3 regions of the Streptomyces sp. NPDC002520 genome follow, and region 1 is predicted to be linked to each of the others. Evidence: riboswitches for the same ligand, from Rfam matches in the RefSeq annotation. Region 1 holds a riboswitch; each other region holds the start of a gene.
What was found. Region 1 has a riboswitch for cyclic di-AMP ahead of ACWD5D_RS26340 (transglycosylase SLT domain-containing protein). Riboswitches for the same ligand answer to the same signal wherever they lie in the genome.
Positions count from the first base shown of each region.

Region 1 (5,463 bases):
GCGCGCCGCACGTCCGACCAGGCGGTGGGCCCGGCCGCCAGCAGCGCGTCCAGGGTGGGCCGGGCGAGCAGGGAGACGTACGGGGAGCCGAGTTCGGCGGCCGCGGCGCCCGCGTCGAGGACGTGGTCACCGAGCCGGACGCCGACCCTCCGCTCCGCGCTGCCGGAGGGCGAGAACACGCCGTAGGGAAGGTTGTGCGGACCGAAGGGGTCGCCCTCGGGGACGTCGAAGGGGGGCATGGGGTACTGCCTCGCTCTCATCCGGGCCATGCATGGCGCTGTGTTCCATGTGGTCGCGCCACACGTTACGGCTGAGGTGCGGGTCTTGGGCAGTGCCTCCAGGGCTGCCCCGGCGGTGTCTCAAGAGTTCGCGATGTCCGAATAGGCCTTGCCGGAGGGCCACAGACCTCCGCGTCCTTCAGCCCTCGCGTCCTTCAGACCTCCTCGGCCGCCCGCTGCCACTCCAGGCCCCCGCGCCCGTCGTCCGTCACCACGCCCGCCCCCGCTCCGTCACATCGCCTCGCGCACAACGTAACGCCCGCCACGGACAAGCCGGGCCGCACGTGGGACCCGGCGGCGCACAAGTCCGGTGACCACGCGGTGAGTCGAGGGTGTGCGCGGTCCGTATTCTCTGATCATGGCCGCACCTCCTCCCGCGTACTCACTGATCGCCACCGACCTGGACGGAACGCTGCTGCGCGGCGACGACACCGTCTCCGACCGGTCGCGTGCCGCGCTCGCGCGGGCGGCGCGCGCCGGTGCGAGCCATCTGGTGGTGACGGGGCGCCCGGTCCCGCGGGTACGGCCGCTGCTGGACGTCCTCGGCTCCACCGGGCTCGCGGTGTGCGGGCAGGGCGCGCAGGTCTACGACGCCGGGGCCGACCGCCTCCTGTGGTCGGTCAGGCTGGACCGGGAACTGGCCGAGGTCGCGCTCGGCAAGATCGAGGCCGAGGTGGGGCAGGTGTACGCGGCCGTCGACCAGGACGGGGTGGACGGGCTCACGCTGATCGAGCCCGGGTATCTGATGCCGCACCCGACCCTGCCCGCCGTGCGGGTCGGCCGGCGCGACGACCTGTGGTGCGAGCCCATCAGCAAGGTGCTGCTGCGCCATCCCGGGCTGTCCGACGATGAGTTGGCGGAGGTCGCGCGCGCGGTGGTGGGCTCGCTCGCGACAGTCACGATGTCGGGGCCGGGGACCGTGGAGCTCCAGCCGTGCGGTGTCACCAAGGCGACGGGCCTCGCGCTGGCCGCCGGGCATCTCGGGGTCCTCGCCGAACAGGCCCTCGCCTTCGGCGACATGCCCAACGACATCCCCATGTTCGACTGGGCCGCCCGCGGTGTCGCCATGGCCAACGCCCACCCCGAACTCAAGGCCGTCGCCGACGAGGTCACGAAGTCGAACGAGGACGACGGCATCGCCGTCGTCCTCGAAAGACTGTTTCCGGTCGGCTGACCGGAGGCTCAGCAGGGCCTGCCGCTGTGTGGATCAGTAGGCGCCGTTGACGTTGTCGATCGACCCGTAGCGCGCGGCCGCGTAGTTGCAGGCGGCCGTGATGTTCGCGACCGGGTCGTAGGGGTCGTAGGCCGTGCCCGCCACGTGGTAGGTGTTGAAGGTCGGGTCGATGACCTGGAGCAGGCCCTTGGACGGGATGCCCTTGGCGGCGTTGGAGTCCCAGAGGTTGATGGCCTTCGGGTTGCCCGACGACTCACGCATGATGTTGCGGTAGATGCCGTTGTACGTGCCCGGGATCTTCTTCTCGCCCATGATCGCGAGCGACTCGCGGATCCAGCCGTCGAGGTTGTTCGGGTACCCGGCGAGGGTCGTGGACGGCGTGGAGGTGGTCGAGCCGGCGGCCGAGGCAGTGGTGGCGCCGAGGATCGGAAGGGCGAGCACGGCGGCGCCGGTACCGGCGACGGTGAGCGTGCGGAAGAGGCGGGTCGAGCGGGTGCGGCGGAACTGAGCGGCAGCGGGCATGGCGTTGTCCTCTCCGGCGCCTGCGAGGTGAGCTGTCGGGTTCGGGCGGGGAGGTGCCCGGCCGCGCCGCCAGGCCCGTTGGGCACTGGAGGTGGTGCGACTTCACCCCTAGCCGTTCCGGTGCGACATGTGCCGACCGGTCCGGCGACTTCCCTGGGTCCCCCGCTCCTGCCGTACGAAATGAGTTCGTCGAGTGGGTGGTGTCAGACGCGGCAGGATTCGGCGTCCGTCTGACGGCCCGGAACGTATGCGAGAGCACATGTCCGGAACAAGTGGTGGATTCACATGAAGTGGTAGTTGACCTTGGAATGTGCCAATTGGGGTAATTGATCCTTTGCGGTTGCCAATACTCAACTGCCCGATGGGGCAAGGCGGGAGGGGTGGTCGGGTCGGTGGGGTCGCCGAGGGGGGTGAGTGACCCAATTCACGAAGCGGCAAATTCCGCAAAACCAGACATAGGGGATTAACGGGATTCGCGCTCAATGAGGTCATTGGAGGGTTTCTGTCCCCTTGGGTCCGGAACCTCTGGGGCGGTGTACTTCGCCGAAGGGGGGTGAGGCGGTCTCCGGATCGCCTCCGGGGTGCGGCTTCGAGGTCTGTGGAGCCGCCTTCGGGCTCGCTCCCGGAGTCGCACTCGGGGGCGTCGAACGCGCGCACGGTCGGCGTGGCGCCCGACGGTGGGGTGCATCGTCCTATTAAGTCGATGAATGTCCGTTCTTATTGAATGATCGACAACATAACGGCCGTGATCCCGATACCGCCCGGGCTGGACCGGTGGGTGCTATCGGTGATCGAAAGAGGACCGGATACGCTGACTTGAGTGATGGCAGCGACCTATCGACAAGCCGTGTAATCGCCAGCAGACACCAGCAGACAGGAGACCCCTCGTGACCGTCGTCGGGCCGTTCGGGCTGAGCGTGCGGGACCAGGCTCTGGAAGCCGATGTCCAGGCCGGATTGACGGCTGTCGAGGAAGGCTTGCTCGAGGCCACCAAGAGCGAGGTCCCGTTCATCACGGAGGCCGCGCAACACCTGGTACGGGCCGGCGGGAAGCGCTTCCGGCCGCTGCTCGTGATGCTGGCCGCCCAGTTCGGCGACCCCTACGCGCCGCGCGTCGTGCCGTCGGCCGTGGTCGTGGAGCTGACCCACCTGGCCACGCTGTACCACGACGACGTCATGGACGAGGCGGCCGTGCGGCGTGGTGTGGACAGTGCCAACACGCGCTGGGGCAACTCCGTCGCGGTCCTCACCGGCGACTTCCTCTTCGCCCGCGCCTCCCAGATACTCGCCGACCTCGGCCCCGAGGCGGTCCGCGTACAGGCCCTCGCGTTCGAGCGGCTGGTCACCGGGCAGATCCTGGAGACCGCGGGCCCCCAGGACGGCCGCGACCCGGTCGAGCACTACCTGGACGTGCTGGGCGGCAAGACGGGCTCCCTGGTGGCCGTGTCCTGCCGGTTCGGCGCGATGATGTCCGGCGCGGACGAGACGGTGATCGACGTGCTCACCCAGTACGGCGAGCGGCTCGGGGTCGCCTTCCAGCTCGCGGACGACGTCCTGGACATCGCCTCCGACTCCCACGAGTCCGGCAAGACCCCGGGCACCGACCTGCGCGAGGGCATCCCCACCCTGCCCGTGCTCCGGCTGCGCGAGCGGGCCGCCCGGCTGAGCCTCGCCGAGGACATCGCCCTGTGCGAGCTGCTGGACTCCGACCTCAGCGACGACACCCGGCACGCCCGGGCGCTGGCCGGCCTGCGCGCCCACCCGGCGCTGGAGCAGGCCCGCCGGGACACCATCCGGTACGCGGAGGAGGCGCGGGCCGCGCTCTCCCCGCTGCCCGAGGGTGACGCCAAGGCGGCGCTGACCCAGCTCTGCGACGCCGTGGTGCACCGCGCCGGCTAGGACCCGGCGCGGTGGCCCGGCGGACAGCCCTTGTGGCCCCGCTCCGGCTGCCCGTCTCTGACCTCGGCTCCCGGTCCGGCTACGGGTCCTTGGGCTCGGCTCGCGGTCCTGGCTGCCGGTCTCTGACCTCGGCTCGCGGTCCGGCTACGGGCCCTTGGGCTCGGCTCGCGGTCCTGGCTGCCGGTCTCTGACCTCGGCTCGCGGTCCTGGCTGCCGGTCCCTGGCCTTCGGGGCTCCCGGCTCCGGCTTCCTCCGGCCCCGGCTCCTGGTTCTCCCGGGTCCCGGTCACCGGCCCGCAGCACACACGAGGGCGGTGTCTCCCGCACGACCCCTACGGGTCGGGGGAGACGCCGCCCCTCGCGCGTCATACCCCAGTCGTACGCGGACTTGGCTCCGTGGTCTGACGCCTTCGCGTGGCGAATTTGGTCTGATGGATACCACGGAAATCACCACTCCTCACCGATTCGGGTGAGAATGGCGGCTCAGGTGGACCAGCGTGAGGACAGCCGCCGCCGACGACGGAGGTAAGGCACACATGGCACCGTACGAAACCGACGACGCGACGGGCGCCGCGCCGGACGAGGACCTGCGCTCGGGACGCCGCAAGGCCGCCCGGTACGTGGTCCCGGTCGCGGTGGTGGGGGTGGCGGCGGCCACGATCGGGCTGGTCCCGGCGCTCGCCGACTCCGGTGACCCCGACCTGCCCAGGATCACCGCACAGCAGCTCATCGAGAAGATCGCCAAGTCGGACGTCCAGGAGCTGTCCGGCACGGTGAAGGTCAGCACCGACCTCGGCCTGCCGAACCTCGGAGGCCTGGAGAACAGCCTTGCGTCCGGCGCGGCCCAGGGCGGCCACGACGGCTCGTCCGCGGACCCGAAGGCCAAGCTCACCGAGCTGGTCTCCGGCACGCACACCCTGCGCGTGGCCGCCGACGGCCCCGACCGGCAGAAGCTCTCCCTGCTGGAGAGCGGCGCCGAGTACAGCCTGATCCACAACGGGAAGGACGTGTGGGGCTACGACAGCAAGAGCAACGAGGTCTTCCACGGCACCGCCGAGGACTCCGGCAAGGAGCACCGGACCGAGGCGCCGGCCACGCCCAAGGACTTCGCCGACGAGGCACTGAAGGCGGTCGACGACACCACGTCCGTGACCGTCGACGGCACCGCCCAGGTCGCCGGACGCGACGCCTACAAGCTGCAGATCAAGCCCAAGCAGTCCGGCACCACGGTCGGCGCGATCAACATCGCGGTGGACGCGAAGACCGGTATGCCGCTGAAGTTCACGCTGACCCCGAAGAGCGGCGGCGCCGCCGTGATCGACGCGGGCTTCACGCAGGTCTCCTTCGCCCGCCCGGCCGCCTCCACCTTCTCCTTCACCCCGCCCAAGGGCGCGAAGGTCACCGAGCAGAAGGACGAGTCGAAGGCTCGGGAGCACGCCCCGGAGCACGGTACGAAGCCCGGTACGAAGCCCGGTTCGAAGCCCGGAGAGGGCTTCGGTCAGGGCTTCGGTCAGGGCGGGGAGGGCGGCAAGGTCATCGGCAAGGGCTGGACCGCCATAGCCACCTTCGACACCGGCGCCAAGGGCGGCCTG
Region 1 covers NZ_JBSFXG010000020.1:153,326-158,788, forward strand. The annotation lists gene fahA (fumarylacetoacetase) at 1-239, opposite strand, end outside; gene ACWD5D_RS26335 (HAD family hydrolase) at 637-1,452, shown strand; gene ACWD5D_RS26340 (transglycosylase SLT domain-containing protein) at 1,486-1,974, opposite strand; cyclic di-AMP (ydaO/yuaA leader) riboswitch at 1,979-2,176, opposite strand; gene ACWD5D_RS26345 (polyprenyl synthetase family protein) at 2,862-3,872, shown strand; gene ACWD5D_RS26350 (LolA family protein) at 4,408-5,463, shown strand, end outside.

Region 2 (5,463 bases), on a different contig from region 1:
GGCCTGCTCCAGCGGATCCCGGGTGTCCGAGGCCGCGCGTGACGCATGGCCCGCTACGGTGCCCGTACCGTCGCCGGTGACCTCGGTCCGCTCGCGCGGAGTGAGCCGGTCCAGCAGCCTGCGCGCCTGGGCCAGCTTCTCGGTGACGTCCTTCTTCCGCCGCTTCAGCTCCGCCTGCCGCGAGGTGAGCGATGTGAGCTCGACACGGGCGGCGCCGCGTAACTGCTCGATCTCCCGCAGCTGTTCGCGGACCCGGGCCACCGTGCCGGCCTGCCGCTCGCCGGCCCGCTGCGCGAACGCGGCGCCGTCCAGGTACTTGTCGGGGTCGTCGGACAGCGCGAGCTGCCAGGCGGGGGCGAACCCGCCGTCCCGGTACTGCGCCGCCGCGAACGAACCCAGCGCCTCCCGGGCCGCGTTGAGCCCGACCTGCTTGCGGGCGGCCTCGTCCCGCAGCGCGTTGAGCCGCTGTTGGCTCGCCTCCGCCTTCTCCCTGGCGCCGTTGTACTTCTCCGTGGCGCCCTCCGCCTCCTGGTACAACTTGTCCACCTTGGCCTTCACCTGCGCCGGCGTCAGCTGCGGCGCGGCGTGTCCCGTCCCGTCGAAGGCCGTCGCGGTGGCCGCGCCCGCCAGAGCGAGGGTGGCGGCCGTGCGGGCCGTGTTGCCGCCGAGCGAGCGCTGTCGGGACTTTCGGTGCGCTGCCACCTGGCCGTCACGTCCTTCCGTGGGACTCGTACGGCCGAGGACGCGTACGACCGAGCGGTGGGTACGTCCGGCGGCCGCCCGCACAGGGGGGAGCGGGCCGCCGCCGGACCTTCCTCGGCGGTGGTGGCCGACGGCCGCCCCTGGCCCGGGCGGCGGTGGAGAGCCGGTCACCTGAGGGAGGACGCTAGGCCCGACTGTGACGGGCTGGTAACGCGGTGTACGGAACTGGCTCCGACGGGCCGCGGCATGACCGTATGTGAACGGATTGCAGGGGCGGAGGCGTCGTCTTCACGCGGCGTGATGACCGATGCGGGAAATGCGGGACATGGGGAAGGCGCGGGGTGCTATGGGCCGCATATATGCAAGGGCCTCCTGCGGTGACCCGGGCCCGGTGGCAAGTGGCTCCCGGGTCCCTGATTAGGCTCCGGTGTCATGGGCGTACTCATCCATCTCTTCGTCGGCCTGCACATCATCGGCATCGCCGCGCTGCTCGGCGGTTTTCTCACCCAGATGAAGGCGATGGGCCGGGGAACGGCCCGCTTCGTCCCGGGAATGCTGCACGGCGCGTTCACCATGCTGGCCACCGGCGTGGTCCTGGTCGGGCTCAACGAGGCCGACCACCACCACGTCAACACCGTCAAGATCGGCGTGAAGCTGGCCCTGCTGATCGTGATCCTCGGACTGGTCTACGTGAAGCGCGACGAGGAGAAGGTCGACAAGAACGTGTTCGGCCTGGTCGGCGCGCTGACCATGGCGAACATCTTCATCGCCGTGCTGTGGACGTGACGCCGGGCGCCCCCGTCCCCTCTCCGCCGGTCCCGGAGCGCGCCGACAGCACCGCGCCGGCCGCCGCCGCGAGCCACGCGGCGACCGACACTCACACCAGCACCCGCCCCGGGCCCTTCAACCAGTCGATGCCCAGGGCGTCCGCGACCGACAGGGTGGCCGCCGCGGTCACTCCGAGCGGGAAGACCGTCGCCCACCGCCGCAGGTCGTAGCGCAGCCGCGGGTGCGTCACCTCGGTCACCACCAGGACGACGCACCAGGCCAGGTCGAGTGCGAGCAACGCGACGGCGGTGAGCGCGCCCAGGCTCCGTGCCTCGGCCGCCCAGCGCCGCCGATGCCGCACCAGCCGTACGACGAAGGCGGCGGCCGGCGCCACCCAGGCGACGCAGGCCGGCACCAGGACGATCAGGGACGGCGTCCCGGCGCCCGCCAGGTGCAGGCCGACCGACACGATTCCGGTCGCCATCACGGCGGCCCCCGTCGCCGGCGGACACTCCGTCCACCACGCGCGCAGAGCCGAGACGCCGATCATGCGCCCGATGGTAGAGCGTGGCTACGCGCGCGTGCCCTGTGCGGGCTCCACGCGCGCGTGGAGCCCGAGAAGGACCTGGAGCGAAGCCAAGTAGCGCGCGGTCAGGCCGGACGCACCACGCTGTGGATGATCGATCCGCCGGCGTAGTAGATCGACTCCTCGCGGACGTACTCGCCGGGCTTGGGGGCGTGGATCATCATGCCGTTGCCTATGTAGATGCCGACGTGGCTGAGGTCGTCGTAGAAGAAGATCAGGTCTCCGGGCTGCGCGTTGGAGAGGGAGACCGTGGTGCCCGCGTTGACCTGGTCGTAGGTGGTGCGCGGCAGGCTCACGCCGGCGGCCTTCCAGGAGGCCTGGGTCAGGCCGGAGCAGTCGTACGAGCCGGGGCCGGTCGCGCCCCACACGTAGGGCTTCCCGATCTGGGCACGGGCGAAGGCGAGCGCCTTGTCGGCCTTGGAGGTGGACGTCCCGGTGGACGTCGAACCACCGGACGTCGAACCGCCCGACGTGGACGAGCCGCCGGAGCTCGACGAACCGCCCGACGTCGACGAGCTGCTGTCCTGCTGCGCCTTCTCCTGCGCCGCCGCCTTGCGCGCGGCCTCCTCCTGCGCCGCCTGCTTCTTCGCCAGCTCCGCCGCCTTGTGTGCGGCCTCCTCCTGCTTCTGCCGCTCGATCGCCGCGAGCCGTGCCTTCTCCTCGGCCGTCAGCTTGGACAGCAGATCGCGCGCGGAGGCGAGCTTCTTCTGCACGGTGGCCTTGGCCGTCTGCAGCTCCTGCTGCGACTCGGAGAGGGTCTGGAGGCTCTGGGCGGCCTCCCGGCGCTTCTTCATGGTCGCGGACTGCTCGGTGACGAAGTCGTCGACCGCGATCTTCTGCCGTGACGTCAGCCGGTTCATCAGCTGGCTCTGGTCGAAGTAGTCCTGCGGGTCGTTGGCGAGCAGGAAGGTGGCGGTCTCGGGCGCGGCGGCACCGGTCCGGTACTGGGCGGCGGCGAACGTGCCCAGCTTTTCGCGCGCCTGGTTCAGCCGGTCGGTGCGCTGGGCGACGTCGTCGCGCAGGGTGTCGACGCGCTTGCGCTGGTTACCGGCCCGCTCCTTGGCGGCGTTGTACTTCTCGGTCGCGGACTCCGCCTGGCGGTAGAGGTCGTCGACCTTCTTCTCGACCTCCTCCACGCTCGGCTTCCCGCCGGCAGAGGGGGCGGCGCCGGCCGGCTGGGACAACACGGCCACTGAGGTGAGGGCGGCGGTGGCGAGCATGGGGGTGCGGAGACCCGCTCCGAGTGTGCCCGCGGGACGCGGCTTGCGGTGCGACGCCAAGGGAGGCGACTCCTTCCGTGTGCCGCCTACCGGGTTAGCTGTCGGGTTCGGGCGGGTGGTTCGGAAGGCTTGCCCTACGGCTCTCGTCCCGGGTGGAACGTGGGCCGATTCACCCCAGGGAACGGTGGGTCCCCGGCTCCGTGCGCCGTGCAGCGACGCGATGGACTCGGCGGAGGCCGCGCGACCCGGCGACGTTCGCCGGAAACGGGCGTGCGGCCCGACGGGCAACCTAGCCAACTCGTGTGACTCGTGTGAAGGTTGGTGCACCATATGTCCGATACATTTTCGTGACCTTGTCGTGGGAACGCTCCCGAGTCACGAGGTGATTCCGCTGGGTGAGGACTTGGCGGCCGCCCGAGCCCCGGAGGACCGCACCGGGACCGGGAAGATCAACTGTCTGCCGAAGCGGCCATGTTCCCGATGCGGCGACTTGTTGTCGGTGCGGCGCCCTAGACTCGGAGAGCGATGAGCAGCCTCTTTGACGACAGCTTCCTGGCGGACCTCCAGACCCCTCGCGGGCATGAGGGGGAACCCCCGCCGCCGCCCGAGGACGATCATGCTCCGGAGCCGCTTCCGGACGATCTGTTCGGCGGGAAGTTCGACGTGCCGCCGGACCGGTGGGGGTCCCCCCGCTCGAGCGGAGCCGAGAGTGGGGGAGGGTACTACCGCGACGGCGCCCCCCGGCCCGCCCTCGACGCGGCGGCACTTCTGGAGGGGCTCAACGAGAACCAGCGCGCCGCGGTCGTCCACGCCGGCTCCCCGCTGCTCATCGTCGCCGGCGCCGGCTCCGGCAAGACCCGTGTGCTGACCCACCGCATCGCCCACCTGCTCGCCGAACGGAACGTGCACCCGGGCCAGATCCTCGCGATCACCTTCACCAACAAGGCCGCGGGCGAGATGAAGGAGCGCGTCGAGCAGCTCGTCGGCCCGCGCGCGAACGCGATGTGGGTCATGACCTTCCACAGCGCGTGCGTCCGCATCCTGCGCCGTGAGTCGAAGAAGCTCGGCTTCACCTCGTCCTTCTCGATCTACGACGCCGCCGACAGCAAGCGTCTGATGGCCCTGGTCTGCCGCGACCTGGACCTCGACCCCAAGCGCTTCCCGCCCAAGTCCTTCAGCGCCAAGATCAGCAACCTCAAGAACGAGCTGATCGACGAGGAGGACTTCGGCGCCCAGGCGACCGACGGCTTCGAGAAGACCCTCGCCCAGGCCTACGCGCTCTACCAGTCGCGGCTGCGCGAGGCCAACGCGCTCGACTTCGACGACCTGATCATGACGACGGTCAACCTGCTGCGCGCCTTCCCGGACGTCGCCGAGCACTACCGCCGCCGCTTCCGGCACGTCCTGGTCGACGAGTACCAGGACACCAACCACGCCCAGTACGCCCTGGTGCGCGAGCTGGTCGGCACGGGCGACCGCGCCTCCGAAGCCCCTCCGAACGAGTACGACCTCCCGCCCGCCGAACTGTGCGTCGTGGGTGACGCGGACCAGTCGATCTACGCCTTCCGGGGCGCGACCATCCGCAACATCCTCCAGTTCGAGGAGGACTACCCGAACGCGACGACGATCCTGCTGGAGCAGAACTACCGCTCCACGCAGACCATCCTGTCCGCCGCCAACGCGGTCATCGAGCGCAACGAGTCCCGCCGCCCGAAGAACCTGTGGACCAACGCCGGCCAGGGCGCGGGGATCGTCGGCTACGTCGCCGACACCGAGCACGACGAGGCCCAGTTCGTCGCCGACGAGATAGACCGCCTCACGGACGCGGGCGAGGCCAAGTCCGGCGACGTCGCCGTCTTCTACCGCACCAACGCCCAGTCCCGTGTCTTCGAAGAGGTCTTCATCCGCGTCGGCCTGCCCTACAAGGTCGTCGGCGGCGTCCGCTTCTACGAGCGCAAGGAGGTCCGGGACGTCCTGGCCTACCTGCGCGTCCTCGCCAACCCCGAGGACTCGGTGCCGCTGCGCCGCATCCTCAACGTCCCCAAGCGGGGCATCGGCGAGCGCGCGGAGGCGATGATCGACGCCCTCTCCCAGCGCGAGAAGATCAGCTTCCCGCAGGCGCTGAAGCGAGTGGACGAGGCATACGGCATGGCCGCGCGCTCCACCAACGCGGTCAAGCGGTTCAAC
Region 2 covers NZ_JBSFXG010000007.1:68,311-73,773, forward strand. The annotation lists gene ACWD5D_RS12835 (NlpC/P60 family protein) at 1-702, opposite strand, end outside; gene ACWD5D_RS12840 (hypothetical protein) at 1,135-1,488, shown strand; gene ACWD5D_RS12845 (SLAC1 family transporter) at 1,580-2,020, opposite strand; gene ACWD5D_RS12850 (NlpC/P60 family protein) at 2,122-3,336, opposite strand; cyclic di-AMP (ydaO/yuaA leader) riboswitch at 3,345-3,501, opposite strand; gene pcrA (DNA helicase PcrA) at 3,802-5,463, shown strand, end outside.
Region 2: linked by a shared signal. The riboswitch ahead of ACWD5D_RS12850 (NlpC/P60 family protein) and the one ahead of ACWD5D_RS26340 (transglycosylase SLT domain-containing protein) in region 1 are both predicted to bind cyclic di-AMP.

Region 3 (5,463 bases), on a different contig from region 1:
GCCCTGGCCGACCAGCGGCTGAGCAAGAACCCGGCCCATCACGACGAGCCCGCGCACGCCAAGGGGAAGACCGGCATCCCCGGCGAGCGCAAGGCCGACCTGATGACACATCTGCTGAACATCGACCCGCCGGACCACACCCGGCTGCGCAGGCTGGTCAGCAAGGCGTTCACGCCCCGCCGTGTCGCCGAGTTCGCGCCCCGGGTGCAGGAGCTGACCGACCAGCTCATCGGCCGGTTCGCGGCGACGGGCTCCGCCGACCTCATCCACGATTTCGCCTTCCCGCTCCCCATCTACGCCATCTGCGACCTGCTCGGTGTCCCGCGCGAGGACCAGGACGACTTCCGGGACTGGGCGGGCATGATGATCCGGCACGGCGGAGGTCCGCGGGGCGGTGTCGCGCGGTCGGTCAAGAAGATGCGTGGCTACCTCGCCGAACTCATCCACCGTAAGAGGGAGGCGCTGCCCGCCGAGCCGACCCCGGGCGAGGACCTGATCTCGGGCCTCATCCGGGCCTCCGACCACGGCGAGCACCTCACCGAGAACGAGGCCGCCGCCATGGCCTTCATCCTCCTGTTCGCCGGCTTCGAGACGACCGTCAACCTCATCGGCAACGGCACGTACGCCCTGCTCACCCACCCCGAGCAGCGCCACCGCCTCCAGCGTTCCCTCGCCGCCGGGGAGCGGGACCTCCTGGAGACCGGAGTGGAGGAACTCCTGCGCTACGACGGCCCCGTGGAGCTGGCCACCTGGCGGTTCGCCACCCGGCCGCTCACCATCGGCGGGCAGGACGTCGCGGCCGGCGATCCGGTGCTCGTCGTGCTCGCCGCCGCGGACCGCGACCCGGAGCGGTTCGCCGACCCGGACGTGCTGGACCTCGGGCGCCGCGACAACCAGCACCTCGGGTACGGCCATGGCATCCACTACTGCCTCGGTGCCCCGCTCGCCCGGCTGGAAGGGCAGACCGCGCTGGCCACCCTGCTGACCCGGCTGCCCGACCTGCGGCTCGGGGCGGATCCGGCCGATCTGCGCTGGCGCGGCGGGCTCATCATGCGCGGTTTGCGCACGCTTCCCGTGGAGTTCACGCCGGTCTCCTGAATCCGGCTCGCGGAGAAAACATGAGAGACGTTCAACTGCGTGATCTTCATGTGATCTGTGCGGCATGAACTTGTGACAGGCGATCGTCTGCCGATACGTTCACCCATCAGTGTGGCGGCCGGGCAACGTCCGCCGCGCCGGATCTGCCGTCGCTCGAAAGGCCTCCGTATGCTCCCCGGGAACGGTCGTCACCGTCGCCCCCGCCAAGCTCCGGCGCTCATCGTCGCGGCCGGAGTGACCGGCTCCGCCATCGCCATCCCGCTCCTCGGCGCCGCGAGCGCCCACGCGGCGGACGGCACCACCTGGGACAAGGTCGCCGAGTGCGAGAGCGGCGGCTCCTGGAGCGCCGACAACGGCAACGGGTACTACGGCGGCCTGCAGATCTCGCATGAGGACTGGGTCAAGTACGGCGGCACCCGGTACGCCGAGAACGCCGACCAGGCGAGCCGTTCGCAGCAGATCGCGGTCGCCGAGAAGATCCTTGCCGACCAGGGCACCACTCGCTGGGCCACCTGCGCCCTGCTCTCCGGGATGACCTCCGGCTCCGGTTCCGCGGACGCCGACACGGACGCCGGGGACTCCGACTCCCAGGGCTCGGGCAAGGGGCACTCCGGCCCCTCCTCCTCCGACTCCGACTCCCAGGGCGGCTCCGACTCCGGTAAGAAGTCCGACTCGTCCAGTTCATCCGATGAGCCGGGTTCACCGTCTTCGTCTTCCCCGTCCGACCCCTCGGTGGGTGCGACGGTCACGCCGTCCCCGGGTGTGAGCGAGGGTGCCGGTTTCGGCGGAGCCTATGAGGGTGCGGATGCCCACAAGTACGACAAGTCGACCTTGCCCGACTCCGGTGCGACACAGGGGGGCGAGGATTCGGCCGGCTCCGACCCTGTGACCGACGACTCGGGCAATTCGTGGCAGACCGGCGCTTCTTGGAGTCTGGTCGACACCGGCGCCCTCGACAGTGGCGGACGTCACCGTGGCGGTAGTGCGGACGAAAGCGTGACAAACGGTCAGAACGACCGCTCCGCGGGCCGCCACGCCTCCCGTGACGCGGACGGCTACACCGTCCGCGAGAACGACACGCTCGCCTCCATCGCCGACTCCCTTGACGTCGACGGCGGATGGCGCGCGCTGTACGCCCAGAACAAGAAGATCGTCGGCGCCGACCCGAACCACATCGCCCCCGGTCAGACCCTGCACATCGGTTCCTGAGAGGGCGGCGGACGGGGGGAGTTGGCGCCCCATTTCAGGCGCTGATGTCCGTTTTGGTGAAAGTGTGGGATGAGTCTCAGAAGCCCTGATCGTCTTTGAAATTCCGCCGAACGCCTGTCTACGGTCAAGGCCGCTCGTCACCACGAGCCCCGGCATCGCAACGCCGAATCCTGCCAGCGGTTGCCCGGGAACAGTCGACGCGTCACGCGCCGTAGGCAGGAGCGGGGGACCCAAGGTAAGCGCCGGATCCGGCAGTTGATGCCGCGACCGGCTTGGGGTGGAGCCGCGCCTTCCGGAAGACGGGAGGGGCGGCCGGGCAACTCAACCGGCCCGAACCCGACAGCTCACCTCGTAGGCGTCGGTGAGGGGATCGATCCATGCTGTTTTCCGGCAAGGGCAAGCACCGTCTGCCGTCCAAGGCCGTTCGCGCCGTCACGCTCGCCGGTGTCGCCGGCGCCGTCGTCGCCGCCCCGCTGATGGCGGCCGGCAACGCATCCGCCGCCACCGCCACCGAGTGGGACAAGGTCGCCCAGTGCGAGTCCGGTGGCAACTGGTCCATCAACACCGGCAACGGCTACTACGGCGGTCTGCAGTTCTCCGCCTCCACCTGGGCCGCGTACGGCGGCTCGGCCTACGCCTCCCGCGCCGACCTGGCCTCCGAGCAGCAGCAGATCACTGTCGCCGAGAAGGTCCTCGCCGCCCAGGGCAAGGGCGCCTGGCCGGTCTGCGGCACGGGCCTGTCCAGCACCCCCTACGGCGGCTCCGCTGCCGCCGCCCCCGCGAAGCCGGCCCCCGCCAAGCCCGCCGCGCCGAGCACCACCACCCGCTCCACCGACCGGCAGGCCGCCTCCCGCTCGGCGGACCGCCCGGCCGCGAGCAAGACCGTCACCACCCCGACCGGCAAGAAGGTCAAGAAGGGTGACGGCGAGTACAAGGTGGTCAAGGGCGACACCCTCAGCACCATCGCCGAGAAGCACGGTGTCAAGGGTGGCTGGAAGAAGCTGTTCGACCTGAACAAGGGCATCGTCGAGGACGCCGACCTCATCTACCCGGGTCAGCAGCTGCACCTGAAGTGACACAAGGCTCCGGCCGCCCCCGTCCCCACGGACTCCCGTCCCGGCGCGTGTTCCCCCGTACGCGCCGGGACGGGGTTTTTCATGAACCCCCTTTGTTCCGTTCATAAACAATGGGTACCGTCTGACTGTCTCTCCCGTCCACGGGACGGTCGGTCGGTGGCCGACGCCCCTGGGACGGTTAGGCTCTAGTCGCAAGGCACACCAGCCCCGCACTTCCAGCGTCACATCCATGAAGGAGATGCTCGTGCCGTCCATCGACGTCGTCGTAGCCCGGGAAATCCTGGACTCCCGAGGCAACCCCACGGTCGAGGTCGAGGTCGGCCTCGACGACGGCAGCACGGGTCGTGCCGCCGTTCCGTCCGGCGCCTCCACCGGCGCCTTCGAGGCCATCGAGCTCCGCGACGGTGACCCCAACCGCTACCAGGGCAAGGGCGTCGAGAAGGCCGTCCTCGCCGTCATCGAGCAGATCGGCCCGGAGCTCGTCGGCTACGACGCCACCGAGCAGCGCCTGATCGACCAGGCCATGTTCGACCTGGACGCCACCGACAACAAGGGCTCCCTCGGCGCCAACGCCATCCTCGGCGTCTCCCTCGCCGTCGCCCACGCCGCCTCCGAGGCCAGCGACCTGCCGCTGTTCCGCTACCTGGGCGGCCCGAACGCGCACCTGCTGCCGGTGCCGATGATGAACATCCTCAACGGCGGTTCGCACGCGGACTCCAACGTCGACATCCAGGAGTTCATGATCGCCCCGATCGGCGCGGAGTCCTTCTCCGAGGCGCTGCGCTGGGGTGCCGAGGTCTACCACACCCTGAAGAAGGTCCTGAAGAGCAAGGGCCTGGCCACCGGCCTCGGCGACGAGGGCGGCTTCGCCCCGAACCTCGGCTCCAACCGCGAGGCCCTCGACCTCATCCTCGAGGCCGTCAAGCAGGCCGGCTACGTCCCCGGAGAGCAGATCGCGCTCGCGCTCGACGTCGCCGCGTCCGAGTTCTACAAGGACGGCAAGTACGAGTTCGAGGGCAAGTCCCGCTCGGCCGCCGAGATGACCGAGTACTACGAGGAGCTCGTGGCGGCCTACCCGCTCGTCTCCATCGAGGACCCGCTGTTCGAGGACGACTGGGCCGGCTGGAAGGTCCTCACCGACAAGCTCGGCGACAAGGTCCAGATCGTCGGCGACGACCTGTTCGTCACCAACCCGGAGCGCCTGGCCCGCGGCATCGAGGAGGGCACCGCCAACGCCCTGCTCGTGAAGGTGAACCAGATCGGCTCGCTCACCGAGACCCTGGACGCCGTCGAGCTGGCCCAGCGCAACGGCTTCAAGTGCATGATGTCCCACCGCTCCGGCGAGACCGAGGACGTCACCATCGCCGACCTGGCCGTCGCCACCAACTGCGGCCAGATCAAGACCGGCGCCCCGGCCCGCTCCGAGCGCGTCGCCAAGTACAACCAGCTGCTGCGCATCGAGGAGATCCTCGACGACGCCGCGGTGTACGCCGGCCGCAGCGCGTTCCCGCGCTTCAAGGGCTGAGAAGCCGCAGAGCCGAACGGCAACCCGGGCTAAGTCTCAGCCAGTCGTACGTACGTCCCCGTACGCGGTCCCGTACCGTGTCCGGGGACGTACGCACGTGAAAGGGGAGGCGGAGAGCCAGATGGCCGTGAAGAACGGGGACCGTTTCTCCACCACGACCAGGCTCAGACTGCTCGGGGAGCAGACGGCTGCCCGGGTCTACCGCTCCCAGACCAAGCGCCAGGCCCGCCGCTCCCGGCTCACCGGCCGCGCGGCCCTGCTCGCGCTGGTGCTGTGCTCGCTGGTCGTCGCGCTCGCCTATCCGATGCGGCAGTACGTCTCCCAGCGCGCGGAGATCGCCGACCTCCGGCGCCAGCAGGAGCAGGCGCGCGAGCGGGTCGAGCAGCTGCGCGACCTCAAGGCGCGATGGCAGGACGACGCCTACGCCGAGCAGCAGATCCGACGTCGGCTGCACTACGTGATGCCCGGCGAGACCGGGTACATCGTGATCGACCCGGGCGCGGCCAGACCCTCCCGCGCCGACCTCGGGGCCGCGCACCGGCCCTGGTACGCGAA
Region 3 covers NZ_JBSFXG010000011.1:145,670-151,132, forward strand. The annotation lists gene ACWD5D_RS18100 (cytochrome P450 family protein) at 1-1,098, shown strand, start outside; gene ACWD5D_RS18105 (transglycosylase family protein) at 1,267-2,307, shown strand; cyclic di-AMP (ydaO/yuaA leader) riboswitch at 2,505-2,680, shown strand; gene ACWD5D_RS18110 (transglycosylase family protein) at 2,685-3,383, shown strand; gene eno (phosphopyruvate hydratase) at 3,622-4,908, shown strand; gene ACWD5D_RS18120 (FtsB family cell division protein) at 5,030-5,463, shown strand, end outside.
Region 3: linked by a shared signal. The riboswitch ahead of ACWD5D_RS18110 (transglycosylase family protein) and the one ahead of ACWD5D_RS26340 (transglycosylase SLT domain-containing protein) in region 1 are both predicted to bind cyclic di-AMP.